DNA from 3 places in the Allobosea sp. AK1 genome. Region 3 is predicted to be linked to each of the others. Evidence: riboswitches for the same ligand, from Rfam matches in the RefSeq annotation. Region 3 holds a riboswitch; each other region holds the start of a gene.

Region 1 (7,232 bases), 1.6 Mb from region 3:
CCGCAAACGAGCGCGAACTGCATCTGCGCTCGGCCGATACGCTGGAGAAGATCACCGGCATCCGCCCGGTCGGCATGCGCACCCCGTCCTGGGACTTTTCCGAGGTGACGCTTGCGATCGAGCGCGAGCTCGGCCTGCTCTACGACAGCTCGCTCTTCGCCGATGACGATCCCTACGAGATCGTCGAGAAGGGTGAGGCGACCGGCATCGTCGAACTGCCGGTCGAGTGGATCCGCGACGACGCACCCTATCTCAGCATGAACCGCTTCCAGGCGCTCCGGCCCTATACGTCGCCGGAAGCGGTCTTCGACATCTTCCGCCGCGAGTTCGAGGGGGCCTATGCGGATGGCGGCCTCTTCCTGCTGACCATGCATCCGCACGTCATCACCTATCGCTCGCGCTTCTGGATCCTCGAGGAGCTGGTCCGGCTGGCCAAGGCGAAGGGCGATTGCTGGTTCGCGACCCATGCCGAGATCGCGGCCTATGTGAAGGCTGAGGCGGGCATCTAAATCGGCAGGGCGGCGGAACCGCTGCCCGATTCCTGCCGTTTTCGCTTCATCGGGGGTTCAGGCCGGAGGCGGCCTGATACCTGCACGTTGAAACGAACGACGGGAAAAGAAAATGCGCACGAAACGCTGGTTGCTGGTCGGGACCGTCCTGCCGGCCCTCGTCCTTTCGCAAGCCGGGCAGGCCTTCGCCGAGGCCGGATACCGGGTCGCACAGGCCCCGGGTCCCGGAGACAAGGATGATCCGCGCGGGCCGCGGCGCCCGCAACAGCCAGGCGCACAGCCCGGTCAGCGTGGCCCGGAACGCCCTGCTGCCCCGAGCGCCCCCGCCCAGCCGCATGCGCCGCGCCCGCCGCAGATGCAGCCCGCTCCGGCGGCACCCCGGCCGCAGCCTCCCGCCATGCCCGCGCCGCGCGCCGAGCCCCCGGCCGCGCGTCCGCAGCCCGAGCGCCCGGCGATGCCGCGTGAGGTGCCTGCTGCGCCTCGCCCCGCGCCGAATGCCGCGCCATCTCCCCGGGAGGCCCCGGCCGCCCGCCCGACAGCGCCACGCCCGCCGGCCGAGCCGACTGCGCCGACGCCACCGCGCGCTGCTCCCAAACCTTCCGCACCTCCGGCTGCCGCGCCGCCGGCAGCCGCGCCGCGTGGCGGCCCGGCTGTTCCGCCCTCGGCTGCGCCGACCCAGCCCCGCCCGCCGGGAACGCCGCCTGCGACGGCGCCGGCCGCTCCGTCCCAGCCCGGTGCCGGCGCACCGCCCTCTGCGGTTCCGCGTGGTGGTCCGTCGGTTCCGCCTTCGGCTGCGCCGACCCAGCCCCGCCCGCCGGGAACACCGCCTGCGACGGCGCCGGCCGCTCCGTCCCAGCCCGGTGCCGGCGCGCCGCCCTCTGCGGTTCCGCGTGGCGGCCCGGCCGTTCCGCCTTCGGCTGCGCCGGACCGGCAGCGCCCGCCGGCCGCAGCGCCGCAGCCAGGTGCTCCCGTCCAGCCGGATGCGACCGTTCCGACGCCGCCTGCAGGGACGGCCCCGACGCGGCCGTCGCGCCCGGCTCCGGGAACACCTCCGGCCGGGACGCCGGGCGCTCCGGCTCCTGCACAGCCGGGCGCCGCAGTCCCGACGCCGCCCGCCGGTGCCGCGCCGGTCCAGCCGGGACGCACGGCTCCCGGCATGCCTTCCGGGGGAGCGCCAGGTACGGCTGCTCCCGCGCAGCCGGGCGCCGCTCCGGGCCAGCCGCCAGCCGGACCTCCCGGCCAGCCGCCCCAGCGTGAGGGCCGCCGCGGCGGCATCTCGCCGGGCGTGGCCGGTGCGATCGGCCTCGGCGCCGGCGTCATCGGTGGCATCATGGCGACGCAGGGCGCCGAGCGCTTCGACGACATCCGTCGCGAGCGGCGGGAGCAGCGCGAGGGCGACCTCACCATCATCCGCGAGCCTGGCCGCACCATCATCCGCGACGATGACGGCCGCGCCATCATCCGCCGCGACGAGGACCAGCGCTTCCGCGATCTCGGCTGGCAGGGCCGCTCCGAACGCCGTGGCGACGAGAACCGCACGATCTTCGAGCGCCCCGACGGCACACGGATCGTCACCGTCACGGACGAGCAGGGCCGGTTGATCCGCCGCACCCGCATCGACCGCGACAACCGCGAGGTGATCATCATCGACAACACGCTGCGCGACCGTCCGGGGCGCTTTGCCGACGATGTCGTCGTGCTGCCGCCGCCGCCGCTGCCGATCCCGCGCGAGCGCTATATCGTCGATGCGGACCAGGCCGACGAGGACCTGATCTACGAGACGATCATCGCCCCGCCGATCGCCGCGATTCCGCGCCGCTACACGCTGGACGAGGTCCGCTACTCGCCGGATCTGCGCGCCCGCATGCGCAGCGTCGATATCGATACGATTAATTTCGATACCGGCTCCTGGCAGGTGGGGCAGGATCAGGCGCGCCGCCTTTCGGTGATCGCGGATTCGGTGAAGCGCGCGCTGCAGCGCTCGCCCAACGAGGTCTTCCTCGTCGAGGGCCACACCGACGCTGTCGGCGCCGATATTGACAACCTCTCGCTCTCCGACCGCCGGGCGCAGTCGGTCGCGGAGATCCTGACGCGCGACTTCCAGATCCCGCCGGAAAACCTGACGACCCAGGGCTATGGAGAGCAGTACCTGAAGCTGAACACGCAGGAGGCTTCCCGCGAGAACCGGCGCGTCACGCTCCGGCGCATCACGCCGCTGCTCAACGGCCAGAACCAGTGACACCCGGGCGGGGCGGCTTTCCAGGCAGCCCCGCTCTTCCGCAGGCGCAGGGAACACCCGTTCCCTGCGCCTGTTTCATTTGCGGAGGACAGAGCATTTTCGAGCGAGGTGGGCACCGGTTCGCGTGAAGAAAATGCGACAAGCAATGGTCCAGGCCGAAGGGAGATGCCGCCATGAGAAAGTTCGTTCCGGTTCTGGCTGGATTACTGGCCGCCAGCCTGCCTGGTGCAGTGCCGGTGCAGGCCCAGACGGTATCGCCTCCGGCCAGGCCGCAGGCTCCCGGCGTGCCGCCGGCGCCGCGATCGGGGGAGGCGGCTCGTCCGACGACGCCCAACACTGTGGCGCCCCGCGACGAAAAGCGCGGTACCGGCGAGGACAAGGCGCAGGTCCGGCCCGAGCGTGATCCGCCGATGCCCAAGCCGGTGCCCTCGATCATCGCACCTTGAGCAACCGGGTTGAGGATTTGGTAGGGTTGCCCGGCTAGGGTGCCCGCCATGAGCGACACCGTTTCCCTTGCCCAGAGCATCGTCACGATGCAGGCCGCCTCGACCCAGCAGGCGCTGTCCGTCGAGATGCTCAGGCAGAATGCGCAGGCCGATCAGGCTCTGGTCGCCATGCTCCAGCAGAGCGCCGAGCAGACGCAAGCCGCGCTGCCGGCCGGGCAGGGCACGCTGGTCGACCTGACTGTCTGAGCCCTCCGTCCTATCCGACCAGACCTTTGCACAGCCCGTTGCCAAGCGGCGGCGCTGCGCCTAACCTCGTCTGCGTTCCGAGGGGTGCCCGCAAGGGCTGAGACGGCTTTCGAAGCTGAACCCATCGAACCTGATCCGGGTCATACCGGCGGAGGGACTGGAACGCGGTGCAGCCTTGGCCTGCACCCGCATCACAGCGCTTGAACCGCTTCGACGCCGGATCTCCTGACCTGTACCAAGGAGGAGATCCCCTTATGAATGCCCACGCAAAACCCCAGAAGAACAGCGTCAAGACCGCTCCCCAGAGCGTGACGACCGGGCCGATCATCGGCTCGCGCAAGATCTATGTCGCGGCGCCCGAGCATCCCGAGATGCGCGTGCCCTTCCGCGAGGTCGTGCTGACGACCGATGCCGAGCCGCCGGTACGGCTCTACGATCCGTCTGGGCCCTTCACCGAGACCGATGCGAAGATCGATCTCAATGCCGGCCTCAATCAGCCGCGCCGCGCCTGGCTCGATGCGCGTGGCTTCCAGACTGTGCCCGGGCGCGCTGTGACGGCCGCCGATAACGGCTATATCAGCGAAGCGCAGCTCGTTCCCGCCTGTCCGGCTGAGCGTCCGATCCTCGAGGCGAAGCCAGGGCAGATGACGACGCAATACGAGTTCGCGAAGGCCGGCATCGTCACCCCCGAGATGATCTATGTCGCGCATCGCGAGAATCTCGGCCGGGCCGCCATGCTGGAGGGCGCGCGCGAACGCCATGCCGATGGCGAGAGCTTCGGCGCCAATGTACCGGAATTCGTCACGCCGGAATTCGTCCGCGACGAGATCGCGCGCGGCCGAGCGATCATCCCCGCGAATATCAACCACCCCGAGCTGGAGCCGATGGCGATCGGCCGGAATTTCCTGGTCAAGATCAACGCCAATATCGGCAATTCCGCCGTGACCTCCGGCGCGGCCGAGGAGGTCGAGAAGCTGGTCTGGGCGATCCGCTGGGGCGCCGACACGGTGATGGACCTCTCCACCGGCCGCAACATCCACAACATCCGCTCCTGGATCCTCAGGAATTCGCCGGTCCCGATCGGCACCGTGCCGATCTACCAGGCGCTGGAGAAGGTCGGCGGCGATCCGATCAAGCTCGACTGGGAGGTGTTCAAGGACACGCTGATCGAGCAGGCCGAGCAGGGCGTCGACTATTTCACCATCCATGCCGGCGTCAGATTGCCTTATGTCCCGCTGACTGCATCGCGGGTCACCGGCATCGTCTCGCGCGGCGGCTCGATCATGGCGCGCTGGTGTCTGGCGCATCACAAGGAGAGCTTCCTCTACGAGCGCTTCGACGAGATCTGCGAGATCATGCGCCGCTACGACGTCTCGTTCTCGCTCGGCGACGGCCTGCGGCCCGGCTCGATCGCCGATGCCAATGACCGCGCCCAGTTCGCCGAACTGGAGACGCTAGGGGAACTCACCAAGATCGCCTGGGACAAGGGCTGCCAGGTGATGATCGAGGGTCCCGGCCATGTGCCGATGCACAAGATCAAGGAGAACATGGACAAGCAATTGCGCGAATGCGGCGAGGCACCGTTCTACACGCTTGGACCGCTGACCACCGACATCGCGCCGGGCTACGACCACATCACCTCGGGCATCGGCGCGGCGATGATCGGCTGGTATGGCTGTGCCATGCTTTGCTACGTCACGCCGAAGGAGCATCTGGGTCTTCCGAACCGCGACGACGTCAAGACCGGCGTCATCACCTACCGGATCGCGGCCCATGCTGCCGATCTCGCCAAGGGCCATCCGGCCGCGAAGATCCGGGACGACGCGGTCAGCCGCGCCCGTTTCGACTTCCGCTGGGAGGACCAGTTCAACCTGGCGCTCGACCCCGACACGGCGCGCGAATTCCATGACGAGACCCTGCCGAAGGACGCCCACAAGGTCGCGCATTTCTGCTCGATGTGCGGCCCGAAATTCTGCTCGATGAAGATCACGCAGGATTTGCGCGCCGAGGTGCTGGCCATGGGTGAAAACGAGCGCAAGGCGCTGGAGGCGCTTGCAGACGAGGGTATGGCCGCCAAGTCGAAGGAATTCCTCGACAAGGGCGGCAGCATCTATCTACCTGCGGCAGAATGAGCGCTTTCAGTGAAAAGCTCGACGCCGCCGGCGTCGCATCGATCCTCGCGCGGGTGGCAGAACGCCGCCCGCGCGTCCATTGCCTGACCAATACGGTGGCGCAGAACGTCACCGCCAACATGCTGCTGGCTTTCGGGGCGATGCCCTCGATGGCCGGTCACCCCGACGAGGTCGCGGCCGTCGCGGCGGGCGCGGGCGCGATCCTGATCAATCTCGGCACGATCAGCCCGGAGGGCGAGCGGGCCATCCCGAAGCTCCTGGCCGTGGCTCAGGAGCACCGCATTCCACTGGTGCTCGACCCCGTCTTCGTCGAGCTCTCACCCCTGAGATTGCGGCTGGTCGGCGACGTCCTGGCATCGTTCGACGTGCTGGTGCGCGGCAATGCCACCGAAATGGCCGTGCTGGAGCCACTTTTCGTACCGAAGCGGGATATCGTGCGCGTCACCACCGGCGCGGTCGACCGGATCGAGACCGAAGGCCGGAGCCTGTCGCTGGCGCATGGCCATGCGTGGATGACGAAGGTCACCGGCCTCGGCTGCGCATCGAGCGCGCTGGTCGCGGCTTGCCGGGCGGTCGAGCCTGACCCGATGATCGCGGCGGCGGCGGCACTCACGGCCTATGGTATCGCCGGCGAGATCGCGGCCGAACGGGCCGCCGGGCCCGGCAGCTTCGCGATGCATCTGATCGATGCGCTCGCCGGGCTCGACGAGGTCTCGCTCGCGGCCCGGATGAGTTGAAGCCACCGCTGTCATCCCGCACGCGCTGCGGCACGAGAGTGCTGCTGCGCAGATGCGGGACCGTCCGCAGGAAAAGGCGCCCTCTCGGGCAGGGCGCGCGCTTGAAAGGCGCCCTCTCGTCACGCGGTCCCGTGTCTGCGCAGCGGCATTTCATGCCGCAGCGCGCACGGGATGACAGCGCTCTATGGCGGTGCTCTGCCGCGCTATTGCGTCGGCGTCAGCGAGAGCGGCGCAGGCTTCGGGCGTGGCCTCGGCTTGGTCGCGGCGGCCTTCGGCTCGGTGTTGAGGCCGAGCCGGGCGCGCAGCGAGGCGGCCCGCGCCTCGGTGACCCGCGCGCCGCAGAAGCCGAACTGGCCCTCGCGCTGGAAATCCCGGCAGATCATCTCGCGCTCGGCCGAGAAGCCGGCCTGCTCGCGCGCGAGCACGCGCTGCTCGATGGCGTCGGACTTGGCGGTCAGCGTCCGGTAGCCCTCGCGCACGGCGCGCTCGGCGACGCCGCGCGCGCGCTCGATCTCCTTGGCCTGCCCTGAAACCACGCGCGCATCGGGCCCCCACAGCCCGCGCGGGTCGATCCGGCATTGCGCGGCCTGGACGACGCAAGGCTCCGTCGGCTCGACCACGAGGAAGGCGCCGTCGAGCACGTCGAAGACGATCGGGCAGATCGGCGCCTCCAGCCGGTAACGCGGCACGCCGGCCGGGCGCCCGAGCGCCGTGACGGGGAGAGGCGCGTCGCCGAAGGAGACGGCGCAGGGCTCGACGAGGTTCGTGCTCTGGAAACCGTCGAGATTGAGCTTGAGGCCATAGCCCGTCGCCGTCTTCGAGAACACCGCCTCGCCGTGATGGCCGTGGCGGTGCAGGGTCTTGCCGATGATGGCATCCTCGCCGGCGACCTTGATGGCGGGCATGCTGGGTGGGCGCGGCGC
Region 2 (7,232 bases), 910 kb from region 3:
TTTCGACATCGTCGAGCTGAACGAGGCCTTCGCCTCGCAGGGCATCGCGGTGCTGCGCGAACTCGGCATCGCCGAGGACGGGGCGCATGTGAACCCGAATGGCGGCGCGATCGCGCTCGGCCATCCGCTCGGCATGTCCGGTGCCCGCATCACCGGCACGGCCGCGCTCGAACTGTCCCTGACCGGCAAGAAGCGCGCGCTCGCCACCATGTGCATCGGCGTCGGCCAGGGTATCGCAGTGGCGCTGGAACGGGCGTAAGCGCCGTCGCGGCTATTTTCTCCCGCACTACAGGCTCCGCCCCCTAACCATAAGGGGCCTTTGTTTCGCCGCGGTTCGGGCGTTTCGCTGTCGCGCAAAGGCAGTTCATGATAGGGCCGCAAGGTGAAAGGGGGGTATGAGTTGAGACCGACGGCCAGAACCGCCGATCCGGGCGCGTGCGCCTCGTCCGCTCATTCTCCGCACCTTCGCGATCACGGCCGCCAGGATTACCTTTTATGCCTTTGAGATTTCTCGTGACCGGCGGCGCCGGCTTCATCGGCTCGGCGGTGGTGCGCAAGCTGATCGGCGAGACGGAGCATGAGGTCTGCGTCGTCGACAAGCTGACCTATGCCGGCAACCTCGCCTCGCTGGAGCCGGTCTCCGGCAGCAACCGCTACCGCTTCGAGCAGGCCGATATCGGCGACGGGGAGCGGATGAAGACGATCTTCGCCGATTTCCAGCCCGATATCGTCATGCATCTCGCCGCCGAGAGCCATGTCGACCGCTCGATCGACGGACCGGCCGCCTTCATCGAGACCAATATCGTCGGCTCGTTCACGCTGCTGCAGGAGACGCTGCGCCATTTCCGGGAGCTGCCGGAAGATCGCAAGGGGCGCTTCCGCTTCCACCATATCTCGACCGACGAGGTCTTCGGCTCGCTGGGTGCTGACGGCTTCTTCCGCGAGGACACCGCCTATCAGCCGAACTCGCCCTATTCGGCCTCCAAGGCCGCTTCCGACCATCTTGTCCGGGCCTGGCACCACACCTATGGCCTTCCGGTGGTGATGACCAATTGCTCGAACAATTACGGGCCCTATCATTTCCCCGAGAAGCTGATCCCGCTGATGATCATCAACGCGCTCGAGGGCAAGAAGCTGCCGGTTTACGGTAACGGGCTCAATGTGCGCGACTGGCTCTATGTCGACGACCATGCCGATGCGCTAATCACCGTCGCGACCACCGGTAAGCTGGGCGAGAGCTACAATATCGGCGGCCATAACGAGAAGACCAATATCGAGGTGGTGAAGACCATCTGCGCCCTCCTCGACGAACTCCGACCCGACTCGAAGGGTCCGCGCGAACGTCTGATCAGCTATGTCACCGACCGACCGGGCCATGATGCACGCTATGCGATCGACGCCGGCAAGATCGGCCGCGAGCTTGACTGGACACCGAAGGAGACCTTTGAGACGGGCCTGCGCCGCACGGTCGAATGGTATCTCGCCAATCCGACATGGTGGGGCGACATCCGTTCCGGCACCTATCGCGGCGAACGCCTCGGCGCGGCCTGAGCGGGGGAAAACATGCTGAACGTCGAAGACACGGCGATCCCCGCCGTCAAGATCATCACGCCGAAGAAGTTCGGCGACCATCGCGGTTTCTTCTCGGAAACCTGGAGCCGCAACGCCTTTGCCGAGGCCGGGCTCGATCTCGATTTCGTTCAGGACAATCAGTCTCTGTCGGCCCCGGTCGGAACGCTGCGCGGCCTGCATTTCCAGTCGGCGCCTTTCGCGCAAGACAAGCTGGTGCGGGTCACGCGCGGGCGCATCCTCGATGTCGCCGTCGATATCCGGGCCTCATCGCCCAGCTTCGGCAAGCATGTCGCGGTTGAGCTCTCCGTCGAGAACTGGAGGCAGCTCCTCGTCCCCATCGGCTTCGCCCATGGCTTCGTCACGCTCGAGCCGGATACCGAGGTACTCTACAAGGTCACCGCTCCTTACGCGCCCGCGAACGATCACGGCCTTGCCTTCGACGACCCGGCGCTCGGCATCGACTGGCGCCTGCCGCTCTCGGGCCTCACCCTCTCCGACAAGGACCGCAAGCATCCGCGCCTCGCCGAGATGCTGCGGTATTTCGACTGATGACACTTCGCATCGCCGTCACCGGTTGGACCGGCCAGGTCGTCTGCGCCATGCTGGAGCGCGTGCCCGTCGGCGTCGAGGTCATCGCGCTGCGCCGACCGGACCTTGATCTGGCCGTCCCGAAGACAGTCGCGCCGGCCCTGCGTTCGGCGAGGCCCGACGTGATCGTCAACACGGCCGCCTATACCGCCGTGGATCAGGCCGAGAGCGAGCCCGAACTCGCCATGCGCGTCAACGGCGAGGCTGCCGGCGAAGCGGCGCGTGCTGCAGCGGCGTTGGGCATCCCCATGATCCAGCTCTCGACCGACTATGTCTTCGACGGTGCGCTCGACCGGCCCTATCGCGAAGACGATGCGACCGGCCCGATCTCGGCCTATGGCGCGAGCAAGCTCGCGGGCGAGCGGGCGGTCGCGGCGGCGACCGGCAACCACGCCATCCTGCGCACGGCCTGGATCTACAGCCCCTTCGGCAAGAACTTCGTCAAGACGATGCTGCGCCTCGCCGAAACGCGCGACGAGGTCGGCGTCGTCGCCGACCAGGCGGGATGCCCGACCAGCGCGCTCGACATCGCCGATGCGATCTTCACCGTGGCGCGCAACCTGACTGCGCGGGCGGATGATGCGGACCTGCGCGGCGTGTTCCACATGAGCGCGGCGGGCGAGGCCGTCTGGGCCGATGTCGCCGAGGCGATCTTCGCCGAGCGCGAACGGCATGGCGGCGCACCGGTCAGGGTCGGGCGCATCGCCACGGCCGATTATCCGACGCCGGCGCGCCGGCCCGCCAATTCCCGGCTCGATTGCAGCAAGCTCGCGCTCGCCCATGAGGTGCGGCTGCCGGAATGGCAAAGCTCGCTCCGGCCTTGCGTCGCACGACTTCTCGAAGATCAGGCCAAGGACCAGAGGTAACGATGAAAGGCATCATCCTGGCCGGCGGTTCCGGCACCCGGCTGCACCCGATGACGCTGGCGATGTCGAAGCAGCTCCTGCCCGTCTACGACAAGCCGATGATCTACTACCCGCTCTCGACGCTGATGCTCGCCGGCATCCGCGACGTCCTGATCATCTCGACGCCGCACGACCTGCCGCATTTCAAGCGCCTGCTCGGCGACGGCTCGGACTGGGGCATGAGCCTGACCTATGCCGAGCAGCCGCATCCCGGCGGGCTGGCGCAGGCCTACCTGATCGGCGCCGATTTCGTCGCCGGCGAGCCCTCCGCCCTCGTTCTCGGCGACAACCTGTTCTATGGCCATTCCCTGCCCGCGATGATGGCGCGGGCCAAGGCGCGCGAGCAGGGCGCCACGGTCTTCGCCTACCATGTCCGCGATCCCGAGCGTTACGGCGTCGTCGCCTTCGACCAGACCGGCAAGGCGGTTTCGATCGAGGAAAAGCCTGAGGTTCCCAAGTCGAGCTGGGCCGTCACCGGCCTTTACTTCTACGATGCCGAGGTGGTCGAGATCGCCCGGTCGCTGAAGCCCTCGGCGCGCGGCGAGCTCGAAATCACCGACGTCAACCGGATCTATCTGGAGCGCGGCCAGCTCTCGGTGGAATCGATGGGCCGCGGCTTCGCCTGGCTCGATACCGGCACGCCCGACAGCCTGCTGGAAGCCGGCGAGTTCGTCCGGACCCTCGAAAGCCGCCAGGGCCTGCGCATCGCCTGCCCCGAAGAGATCGCGGCACGACAGGGCTGGATCTCGACGGCACAGCTGACACGGCTCGGCGAGAAGCTCGCCAAGGGCGATTACGGCCAGTATCTCATGCGGATGGCCCGGGATATCGCCGGCTGAGCGGGAGATGCCGGGCTCTCTCGGCAAGCCCCTTACGGATACCCGCCCCGCTCCGTTATCGCTTGACAGCAAGGCCCGCCGCTCGTCATCTGCTCCCGTTCCCAGGGGGGCCTCGCTAGGAGGCTGAGATTCCGCCGGCTGGGCTTTCGAGCCTTAAGCAACGCGGTGACCCTCCGAACCTGATCCGGATCATACCGGCGTAGGGATGCGGGACATGCGGCCTTGAGGCCCTGATTCCAGCTTGCGCTCGTGATCCTCCAGCGATCGACGCCCCGGCTTCGCCGTGCGCGTCCGAACGGAGTGGCTTCAAGTGACGCAAGCCGAGATCATCGCGGCGCTCCTGGCATTCATCGCGCTTCCCGATGCGTCGGAAGCCGAGTTCGAGGCGATGGCGCTCAAGGTCTTCGCCTATCAGTTCCGCAACAACGAGCCCTATAAGCGCTTCTGCCTGCAGCGCGGCCGCACGCCTCTTTCCGTGAAGCGCTGGCGCGACATCCCGGCCGTGCCGATCACCGCCTTCAAGGACCTGACGCTGAGCTGCAGCCCGCCGGAAGCCGCCGAACGCGTCTTCATGACCAGCGGCACCACGCAAGGCATCCGCGGTCGCAGCTACCATCCGACGCTCGACGTCTGGAAGCGCTCGATGCTGGTCAATTTCCGCGCGCGCTTCATGCAGGGCCGCGAGCGCATCCGCATGGGCATCCTCTTCCCCGACGAGGCGGAGCTGCCGAATTCCTCGCTCGCCACCTATCTCTCGCTCGCCAAGCGCGAATGCGGCACGGCGGATTCCGAGACCTTCATCGATGCCGCCGGGCTCGATCTCGACGGTCTTCTGTCGGCACTGGAGCAGGCTGAGACAAGCGGTGAGCCCTATGCCCTGCTCGGCGCGAGCTATTCCTTCGTGCCCGTGCTGGACGCGCTCGCGGCGAGCGGCCGACGCTTCGCCCTGCCGGAGGGCAGCCGCATCCTCGATACCGGCGGCTTCAAGGGCCAGTCGCGCGAACTCGGGCCCGACGAATTCTATGACGGGCTCAGCGCCGCTTTCGGCGTGCCGCGCGCGTCCTGCATCAACATGTACGGGATGACCGAGCTCAGCTCGCAGCTCTATGACGACGGCAACGCCGTCTGCCCCTCCGTGAAATCCGGCCCGCATTGGATCCGCAGCCGCGTCGTCGATCCCCTCACCAGGGCGGACCTGCCGGACGGCCAGCGCGGCGTGATCGTCCATAACGACCTCGCCCATTTCAATTGCGTCGCGGCAATCCTGACCGAGGATGCCGGCGAGATCGTGCCCGGCGGATTCAAGCTGCTCGGCCGCGTCGATGGCGAGGCCTCGAAGGGCTGCTCGGTCGCCGTCGCCGAATTCCTCGCGGCAGCACGAGGCTGACCCAGGTGATCGAGCATGCGGGCCATCTGCCGGGCCTGAACCGCGAGGCGCTGCGCTGGCGCGAGGTCAGCCAAAGCGCCTGGGGCGAGAGCGCGACCATCGCGCTGCCCGAGCTGGACGAAGCGCAGGCGGCAACGCTCTGCGCGCATGTCCGCGACAGCGCCCGCGCCCGGCTGAAGCGGATGGAGACGGCCCGCATCGTCGCCGCGATCGACGCCGCCATCGCGCGCCTGCTCGACCGCCAACACCCGCTGCGCCGCAAGGCCGAGCATCTCCTACCGATCGTCACCGGCTATGACCGCGAGACCGTCCGGCTCGGCCTGACCGGCTATCTCAAGACCTTCCGCAAGCCCCAGCTCCTGCGCTTCCTGGCCGAGGATTTCGCCAATCCCGTCATGCTCGACGGCTTCCAGCCGACGCCCAAGGGCGGTTATCTGCGCGCCCACGGCCCTGAACTGCTGCTGCACGTCTGGGCCGGCAACGTGCCGGCGCTCTCGCTCTGGAGCCTGATCTGCGGCTTGCTGGTCAAGGCCGGCAGCATCGGCAAGCTCGCCTCGGCCGAGCCGCTGACGGCGGGCTGGTTCGCGAGCCTGCTCGCAGAGATCGACCCCGAAATCGGCGAATGCCTCGCCATCACCTGGTGGAAGGGCGGCGAGGCGGCGGCCGAGCCGATCTTCCTGCGCGAGGCCGATACCGTCATGGCCTATGGCGGCAACGAAACCTTGACGGCGCTGCGCGCGAAGCTGCCGATCACCACGCGCTTCCTGCCGCATGGCCACAAGATCGGCTTCGGTGTTGTGGCGTGCGAAGCGCTCGACAGCCGCAAGGCGCCTGCGCTGGCCAGGCTCGCGGCGCATGATGTGGCCCGCTACGAACAGCAGGGCTGCTACTCGCCGCAGATGCTCTTCGTCGAGCGGGGCGGGCGGGTCAGCCCGGCCGAGTTCGCGCGCCATGTCGCGCAGGAACTGGCGACCCTCTCCTCCCGCCATCCGCGCCGTGCCTTGTCGCAGGGCGAAGCGGCGTCGATCGCGGCATGGCGCGGCGCGCAGGAGGCGCGCGCGATGGATGGCACCGCCGAACTTCTCGGCGAGCTGTCCGATAGTTGGAGCGTCGCCCATGTCGAGACGCCGGAAGCCCTGAGCCCGACCGGCCTGAACCGCACGCTCAAGCTGGTCGCGATCGACAGCCTCGACAATGTCCCTGCCCTCGTCGCCCCCTGTCGCAGCTTCCTGCAGACCGCCGGCATCGCAGCCTCGCCCGAGCGGCTGTTCCGGCTTTCCGAACAGCTTGGCGCAATCGGTGTCAGCCGCATCGCCCCACTCGGCCGCATGACCGCGCCGGAGGCGGGCTGGCACCATGACGGGCGCTTCAGCCTGCTCGACCTCGTCACCTTCACCGAGATCGAGCAATCGGCGGAAGCCGCGGCAGAGGGGTTTGCGCCCTATGTCGACTGACCCCACCAAAACCGGTTTCGTCACGATCGAACGTACCAGTTATCGCTACGACGCGACCGGCCCAGCCGTTGTCGATGCGATCGACTGGACGATCCCGCGCGGCGAGATCCATTGCCTGCTCGGCCGCAGCGGCTGCGGCAAGACCACCTTGCTCAAGCTTGCAGCCGGCCTGCTGATGCCGAGCGAAGGCGCGATCCGCATCGGCGGCGAGGCACTGGCCGGGCCGAGCCCACACGCCGGCTTCGTCTTCCAGGCGCCGACCCTGCTCGACTGGCTGAGCGCGCTGGACAACGTGCTGCTGCCGATCTCGCTGAAGCGCCGCCCCACCATCGCCGACAAGGATGCCGCGCTCGACCTGCTGGAGCGTGTCGGCCTCGCGGATTTCGCCACGCGCCGCCCGGCCGAACTGTCCGGCGGCCAGCAGAGCCGCGTCGCGGTCGCCCGCGCTCTGGTCGGCAATCCCGATCTGCTGCTGCTCGACGAGCCC
Region 3 (7,232 bases):
TTCTGCCCGACCGTGGCAGTGAGATTGCTCGCGAGCTCGGCCAAAGCCGCCTCGTTGGAGAGGTCGATACCCCCAGAATTGGCGCGGTCGGCGCCGTAGAGATCGGCCGGCAGCGCGATCTGGTCGTGCAGCCTGCCGATGACCGGCATCGCCTCGACCACGTCGACGGGGTCGGCGACGAGCGAGTCGATGGTCACGCTCGGATCGGAGATGCGGTTGACGAAGGAGGAGTTCGCGCCGTTTTCCAGCAGGCGCCGCACGAGATAGGCGAGCAGCGTCTCATGGGTGCCGACCGGCGCATAGATGCGGCAGGGCCGGTCGAGATTGTCCTTGCCGACGACCTCGTCATAGAGCGGCTCGCCCATGCCGTGCAGGCACTGGAACTCGTACTTCCCGACGGCAAAGTCGGTGCCGGCGAGGTGGTAGATCGTCGCCAGCGTCTGGGCGTTATGCGTCGCGAATTGCGGGAAGATCGCGTCGGGAGCTGCCAGGAGCTTGCGGGCGCAGGCGACATAGGCGACGTCGGTATGGACCTTGCGGGTATAGACCGGGAAATCGGCGAGCCCGTCGACCTGGGCGCGCTTGATCTCGGCATCCCAATAGGCGCCCTTGACGAGGCGCACCATCATGCGCCGGCCGGAGCGGCGGGCAAGATCGATGATCCAGTCGAGAACGAAGGGGCAGCGCTTGCCATAGGCCTGCACCACGAAGCCGAGGCCGTTCCAGCCCTGCAGCGCGTTATCGAAGCTCAGCGCCTCCAGCAGGTCGAGCGAGAGCTCCAGCCGGTCCGCCTCCTCGGCATCGATATTGAGGCCGATATCATAGCTCTTGGCGATCAGCGCGAGCTCGCGCACGAGCGGCAGCAATTCGCTCATCACCCGGCCGGCCTGCGCGCGGCTATAGCGCGGATGCAGGGCCGAGAGCTTGATCGAGATGCCTGGGCCTTCAAACACACCGCGCCCGTTCGCGGCCCGGCCGATGGCGTGGATCGCGTTCTCGTAATCGCGATAGTAGCGGGCGGCATCGGCTGCGGTGGTCGCGGCCTCGCCGAGCATGTCGTAGGAATAACGGAAGCCGCGCGCCTCCAGTGGCCGAGCGCGCTTCAGCGCCTCGTCGATCGTCTCGCCGGTGACGAACTGCTCGCCCATCATCCGCATGGCCATGTCGACGCCACGCCGGATCACCGGCTCGCCCGCGCGAGCGATGAGGCGCGTCAGGGCAGCGGCCAGGCTGCGATCATTCACGGTGGAGGTCAGCTTGCCGGTCACGACGAGGCCCCAGGTCGCGGCATTGACGAAGAGCGACTTGCCGCCGCCGACATGGGACTTCCAGTCGCCATCGGCGATCTTGTCGCGGATCAGCGCGTCGCGCGTTGCGGTATCCGGGATGCGCAGCAGCGCCTCGGCGAGGCACATCAGCGCGACGCCCTCCTGGCTGGAGAGCGAGTATTCCTGGACCAGACCCTCGACGCCGGTGCCCTTGTGTTTGGCCCGCAGCGCTTCGATCAGCTTGCGCCCCGTGCGCGCGATCTCCTGCTTGCTCGCTGGCGCCAGCTTCGCCGCTTCCAGCAGCGGGGGCAGGCACTCCGTTTCAGGCCGGCGATAGGCGGCGGTGATCGCCTGGCGCAGCGCCGACTGCTCGCGGATCGGTGGAGCGAAGCCCTCGAAAGGCGCCGGGCTGGAGGCGGTGTTGGCGGCGGCAGCGGTGGCTTGGCTCATGGCTTGTCCCGGCGGGTTCGAACGCGACGGGCCGGGGGCGATACCCTCTCCCGTTCTTTGCGCGGGAGCTTATCATGAGCGCGATTCTCAGGCGGTCTAAATTTTGTTATCCTGCAGTCCGTTCAGACTTCAGATTTGAGGATTGCAAGTGAAGAAGCCTAAGGAAATGCCGATCGAAGGCGATCTGGACGCGCTGGATCGCAAGATCCTCGACGTGCTCAGGGAGGACGGCCGGATCTCGATCGCCGAGCTTGGCGCGCGGATCGGCCTCTCCAAGACGCCCTGCCAGATCCGGTTCCGCCGGCTTGTCGACGACGGCTATATCGAGGGCTTCCGGGCAACGCTTAACCCGGCGAAGCTGAAGCTCGATCACATCGCCTTCGCCGAGGTCAAGCTGTCCGACACCACGGAAAAGGCGCTGACGAAATTCAACGAGGAGGTCAAGAAAATCAGGGAGGTCGAGGAGTGCCACATGATCGCGGGGCGCTTCGACTACCTTCTCAAGATCCGCACGCCGGATATCCGGCGCTATCGGGCCGTGCTGGGCGAGAAGATCTCGAACCTGCCCCATGTCGCGAACACCTCGACCAATGTCGCGATGGAAACGGTCAAGGAAACCTGGTGAGGCCCTCGCGCTTGCGGTGTCGGCATCGCCGGTAGGCGGCCCTGCTTGATCGCGACGACCCAATCCAGCCGCCGACCAGCGCACCTGCCGGGATGGGAGATCGCCGCAGCGATGCACAAGGTCCGACCGGACGCTCGCCGATGCATGAGAGTGCACACGTCCGTGCGCCGCAACCGCGTGCGAATTCAAGTTCAAGCGAACGAAGGAAGGGCAGAAAAAAGAGTGGCGGAGACGGAGGGATTCGAACCCTCGATACCCTTGTGGGGTATGCTCATTTAGCAAACGAGTGCCTTCAGCCTCTCGGCCACGTCTCCGGCGAGAGGCTCTATGCCCGATTGCAGAGCCGTTTGACAAGCCTCGTCGGCAACTTCCTTCGCTTCGCCTGTGCATGCACGCGAAGCCGATCATAGAGCACTCCGTTGGTAATGGAGAGGCCAAGCGGCACGGATTGCTGCTGCGGGCTAAAGCTGCTGCACAGGAGCCCTGCATTGGCTCGTCTTGCTCCACTGTCGGGCAGCCACTAGATTGAGCCTGTCCGTTGGGGTGCCGAGAGGCTGAGAGGCGTGGTCAGCGCCAACCCATCGTACCTGATCCGGGTAATGCCGGCGAAGGGAACGGTCTTCGGTTCGCAGACATCCTGTTCGCGCCCCAGGCCGCTGCCTTCCCGGGAGCAGGGAAGAGCATGACGGCAGAACGCCCTCATTCCAGCCTGAAGGTCGCGGTGGTCGGCGCTGGTGTCGTCGGCCTGGCCTGCGCCACCGAACTGTTGGCGCGCGGCGCGCAGGTCACGGTCCATGAGCGCGGTCCGCGCATCGGCGCCGAAGCCTGCTCCTGGTATGCCGGCGGCATGCTGGCGCCGTGGTGCGAGGGCGAGAGCGCCGAGGAGCCGGTGATCCGGCTCGGCCAGCAGGCGGCCGACTGGTGGGAGCGCCATGCCGGCGGTGTCGTCCGCAACGGCACGCTCGTGGTCGCGCCGAGCCGGGATCGTTCGGAATTGCGCCGCTTCGGGCAGCGCACGAGCCATTTCGAGGAGATCGATGGCGATGCGGTCGCCGTGATCGAGCCCGATCTCGCCGGACGGTTTTCGCGCGGCCTGTTCTTTGCGCGTGAAGGACATCTCGATCCGCGTGAAGCCATCGCCGTACTGGCCGAGCGCCTCGTCGCGAACGGCGGCACAATCCATTTCGACAGCGCCGTCGAGCCCGTCGATCTCGATGCCGATATCGTCCTCGATTGCCGGGGGCTGGCGGCGCGTGATGTCCTGCCGGACCTGCGCGGCGTCAAGGGCGAGATGCTGCTGCTGCGCAGCGACGATATCAGCCTGTCGCGCCCGGTCCGGCTGCTGCATCCGCGCATTCCGCTCTACATCGTCCCGCGCGTGGACGGGCTCTTCATGGTCGGTGCGACGATGATCGAGAGCGGCGAGCGGCGTCGCATCTCCGCTCGCGCCATGCTGGAACTGCTGGGCGCCGCCTATGCGCTGCATCCCGCTTTCGCCGAGGCCGAGGTGGTCGAGATCGGAACCGATGCCCGCCCGGCCTTTCCCGACAACCTGCCGCGGCTGACGCGTCGCGGCCGGGTGATCCATGTCAACGGGCTCTACCGCCACGGCTTCCTGCTCAGCCCCGCCATGGCGCGGATGGCGGCTGAGGCCGTGCTGAACCCGCAAGCAACACCGGAGATGCTGCATGACCTTGCTGCTTAACGGCGCCCCGCAGGACGTCGCGGCGAAGACGCTGGCCGAGGCGCTGGCGGAGCTGGGCTTCGGCGGCCGCATCGTCGCGACTGCGGTGAACGGCGATTTCGTGCCGGCCCGCAAGCGCGCCGAAACGGCCCTGAGCGAAGGCGATCGCATCGAGATCGTCGCGCCGATGCAAGGAGGCTGAGATGGCATCCTTCTATGGCTTCGAGCCGCAGAACCCGCTGTTCCTCGGCACGGCGCAATATCCGTCGCCCACGATCCTGGCCGAGGCGGTGAAGCGCTCGGGCGCCGAGGTCGTCACCGTTTCGCTGCGGCGGGAATCCTCCGGGGGCGCCGGCCAGGCCTTCTGGGCGCTGATCCGCGAGCTCGGCGTCAGGGTTCTGCCGAACACGGCCGGCTGCCACACCGTCAAGGAGGCGGTGACCACGGCGCAGATGGCGCGCGAGGTCTTCGGTACCGACTGGATCAAGCTCGAGGTGATCGGCGAGGACGACACGCTCCAGCCGGACGTGATCGCGCTGGTCGAGGCCGCACGCATTCTCGCCGATGACGGCTTCAAGGTCTTTCCCTACACGACCGAGGATCTCGTGGTCGGCGGGCGCCTGCTCGATGCCGGCTGCGAGGTGTTGATGCCATGGGGTGCGCCGATCGGGTCGGGCAGGGGGCTCAACAACCCCTATGGCCTGCGCAGCCTGCGCCAGCATTTCCCGGATGTGCCGCTTGTCGTCGATGCCGGCATCGGCCTGCCGTCCCATGCCGCGCAGGCGATGGAGATGGGTTATGACGGCATCCTGCTCAATACCGCAGTCGCCAAGGCGGGCGACCCCGCCGCGATGGCGGAGGCCTTCTCGCTCGCCATCCGCGCCGGTCGTCAGGCTTTTGCCGCGCAGCCGATCGAGGCGCGCGACATGGCCGCTCCCTCCACGCCCGTCATGGGCAAAGCCTTCCTGGCCTGAAAGATCGCTCCCGCATGAAGCTCGATCCGTTCTACCCCATCTTCGACAGCGCCGACTGGCTGGAGCGGATGCTGCCGCTCGGCGTCAAGCTGGTGCAGTTGCGCGTCAAGGACCGGCCCGAGACCGAGGTCGCCCGTGAGATCGCGCGGGCGAAGACGCTCTGCGCTGCGGCCGGTTGCGTGCTCGTCGTCAACGACTACTGGAAGCTCGCCATCGCCGAGGGCTGCGATTTCATCCATCTCGGCCAGGAGGATCTCGACGAGGCCGACCTCGATGCGATCCGCAAGGCGGGGCTCAAGCTCGGCATCAGCAGCCATGACGAGCCCGAGCTGGAGCGCGCGCTGGCGGCCAGGCCCGACTATGTCGCGCTCGGTCCGGTCTACCCGACCATCCTGAAGCAGATGCGCTTCGGCCCGCAAGGGCTGGAGCGGCTTGGCGAGTGGAAGCGCCGCATCGGCGACCTGCCGCTGGTCGGCATCGGCGGCATCTCGCTGGAACGGGCGCCGGGCGTCTTCGAGGCCGGCGCCGATATCGTCGCGGCGGTGACCGACATCACCTTGAACGCCGATCCCGAGGGCCGGCTGAAGGCCTGGGTCGCGGCGACGCGGAAGCACGCAGCAGCTTAAGCGTCATTCTCGGGCGGAGCGAAGCTTCGACCCTAGAATCTCATGACGAGAAGGCAGTGGTTTCCGAGATGCTCGGGTCAAGCCCGAGCATGACGGCCAACGAAAGGGCGCCTCAGCTCTCCGCCTCCGCCGACATCGTGTGACCGTCGACATGGCCGAGGCTGCGTTCGGGGTCGAGCCGGTCGCGCACGCGCTGCTTCAGCACCTTGGAATCCGGGAAGCCGCCATCGGCCTTGCGGTCCCAGATCAGTTCGCCGTCGTAATGGATCTGGAAGATGCCGCCGGTGCGCGGGATCAGAGCGACCTCGCCGAGATCCTGCCCGAAGGTCGAGAGCAGTTCCTGCCCGAGCCAGGCCGAGCGCAGCATCCAGTTGCACATCGAGCAATAGGTGATGGCGATGCGGGGGGCGGGCTTGGTCTGGGTCATGAGTGGTCACCGAAGCAGGAGGTCGTCTCCGACATCCCGCTTCGGAAGCCCCGATGCAAGTCCGAAAGCTGCATGGCCGATCGGCACGAGGCGTTTGTCTAAGTCTTTGTTTCGAATAAATAAAATGAGTGCGCTTAGACTTCGTCGATATAGCGCCGGCGCAGGTGGGCCTTGAACACCGCGGCGTCGAGCGGGCGACCAGTCGCTTCCGTCAGCAGCTCGTCGGTCGGGAGCAGCGAGCCCTTGCCGTGGATATTGGCGCGCAGCCAGCCGACCAGCGGACCGAAATCGCCCTTGCCGATACCGGGCAGGATCGAGGCCTCCGCCTTGCAGGCGGCATCGAAGATCTGGGCCGCGGTCATGGCGCCGAGCGTATAGGTCGGGAAATAGCCCCAGCCGCCGGACGGCCAATGGATATCCTGCAGGCAGCCCAGCCGGTCGTTTGGAACGGTGACGCCGAGCAGGGACTTCATCCCGGCGTTCCAGGCAGCGGGCAGCTCGGCAAGCGGCATCTCGTCGGCGATCAGTGCCTTCTCCAGCCGGTAGCGCAGGATGACATGGGCGGGATAGGTCACCTCGTCGGCATCGACGCGGATGAAGCCGGGCTCGACGCGGGTATAGCGATGCCACATCGCCTCGCTTTCCCAGGCCGGGCCGGTGCCGCCGAAGCTCTCGCGCATCAGCGGCGCGGCGTAAGCCAGGAACTGGCGCGAGCGGCAGGCTTGCATCTCCATCAGCAGCGACTGGCTCTCATGCAGGCTCATGCCGCGCGCCGCGCCGACCGGCTGGTTGAGATGCGCTTGAGGCCGGCCCTGCTCGTAGAGCGCGTGGCCGGTCTCGTGCAGCACGCCCATCAGCGCCTTGGTGAAATCGGTCTCGTCATAGCGCGTGGTGATGCGGACATCGTTGTCGGCGCCGCCGCAGAAAGGGTGCGTCGAGATATCGAGCCGGCCGCGCTCGAAATCATAGCCGAGCGCCGCCATGAACTTGAGGCCGAGCGCCCGCTGCGTCTTGGTCGCGAAAGGGCCTTCCAGCGCGGGCAAGGCAGGCCGGCGGGCCTGCACCGCCATCGCCTCCTGCGTGAAGCCCGGCAGGAAGGCGGCAAGATCGTCGAACAGCCCGTCGATCTTGGCGGAACGGCCGCCCGGCTCGTAATCGTTGAGCAGCGCGTCATAGGC

Evidence for each region. A riboswitch is a leader RNA that binds a small molecule or an ion and turns the genes downstream of it on or off. The one in region 3 is predicted to bind thiamine pyrophosphate.
Region 1: linked by a shared signal. The riboswitch ahead of thiC (phosphomethylpyrimidine synthase ThiC) and the one ahead of thiO (glycine oxidase ThiO) in region 3 are both predicted to bind thiamine pyrophosphate.
Region 2: linked by a shared signal. The riboswitch ahead of FHT98_RS16850 (LuxE/PaaK family acyltransferase) and the one ahead of thiO (glycine oxidase ThiO) in region 3 are both predicted to bind thiamine pyrophosphate.

The regions. Positions count from the first base shown of each region.
Region 1 covers NZ_VFMG01000001.1:2,770,560-2,777,791, forward strand. Annotated here, with positions in the region: gene FHT98_RS13700 (polysaccharide deacetylase family protein) at 1-509, shown strand, start outside; gene FHT98_RS26745 (OmpA family protein) at 1,666-2,748, shown strand; gene FHT98_RS13710 (hypothetical protein) at 2,922-3,194, shown strand; gene FHT98_RS13715 (hypothetical protein) at 3,243-3,440, shown strand; TPP riboswitch at 3,511-3,615, shown strand; gene thiC (phosphomethylpyrimidine synthase ThiC) at 3,695-5,572, shown strand; gene FHT98_RS13725 (hydroxyethylthiazole kinase) at 5,569-6,309, shown strand; gene FHT98_RS13730 (hypothetical protein) at 6,513-7,232, opposite strand, start outside.
Region 2 covers NZ_VFMG01000001.1:3,457,793-3,465,024, reverse strand. Annotated here, with positions in the region: gene pcaF (3-oxoadipyl-CoA thiolase) at 1-259, shown strand, start outside; gene rfbB (dTDP-glucose 4,6-dehydratase) at 496-1,551, shown strand; gene rfbC (dTDP-4-dehydrorhamnose 3,5-epimerase) at 1,564-2,121, shown strand; gene rfbD (dTDP-4-dehydrorhamnose reductase) at 2,121-3,026, shown strand; gene rfbA (glucose-1-phosphate thymidylyltransferase RfbA) at 3,029-3,904, shown strand; TPP riboswitch at 3,998-4,128, shown strand; gene FHT98_RS16850 (LuxE/PaaK family acyltransferase) at 4,215-5,291, shown strand; gene FHT98_RS16845 (acyl-CoA reductase) at 5,297-6,745, shown strand; gene FHT98_RS16840 (ABC transporter ATP-binding protein) at 6,735-7,232, shown strand, end outside.
Region 3 covers NZ_VFMG01000001.1:4,367,778-4,375,009, forward strand. Annotated here, with positions in the region: gene putA (trifunctional transcriptional regulator/proline dehydrogenase/L-glutamate gamma-semialdehyde dehydrogenase) at 1-1,718, opposite strand, end outside; gene FHT98_RS21015 (Lrp/AsnC family transcriptional regulator) at 1,885-2,343, shown strand; tRNA gene FHT98_RS21020 (tRNA-Ser) at 2,567-2,657, opposite strand; TPP riboswitch at 2,873-2,974, shown strand; gene thiO (glycine oxidase ThiO) at 3,053-4,048, shown strand; gene thiS (sulfur carrier protein ThiS) at 4,032-4,229, shown strand; gene FHT98_RS21035 (thiazole synthase) at 4,231-5,001, shown strand; gene FHT98_RS21040 (thiamine phosphate synthase) at 5,016-5,627, shown strand; gene FHT98_RS21045 (Rdx family protein) at 5,740-6,054, opposite strand; gene FHT98_RS21050 (carboxypeptidase M32) at 6,189-7,232, opposite strand, start outside.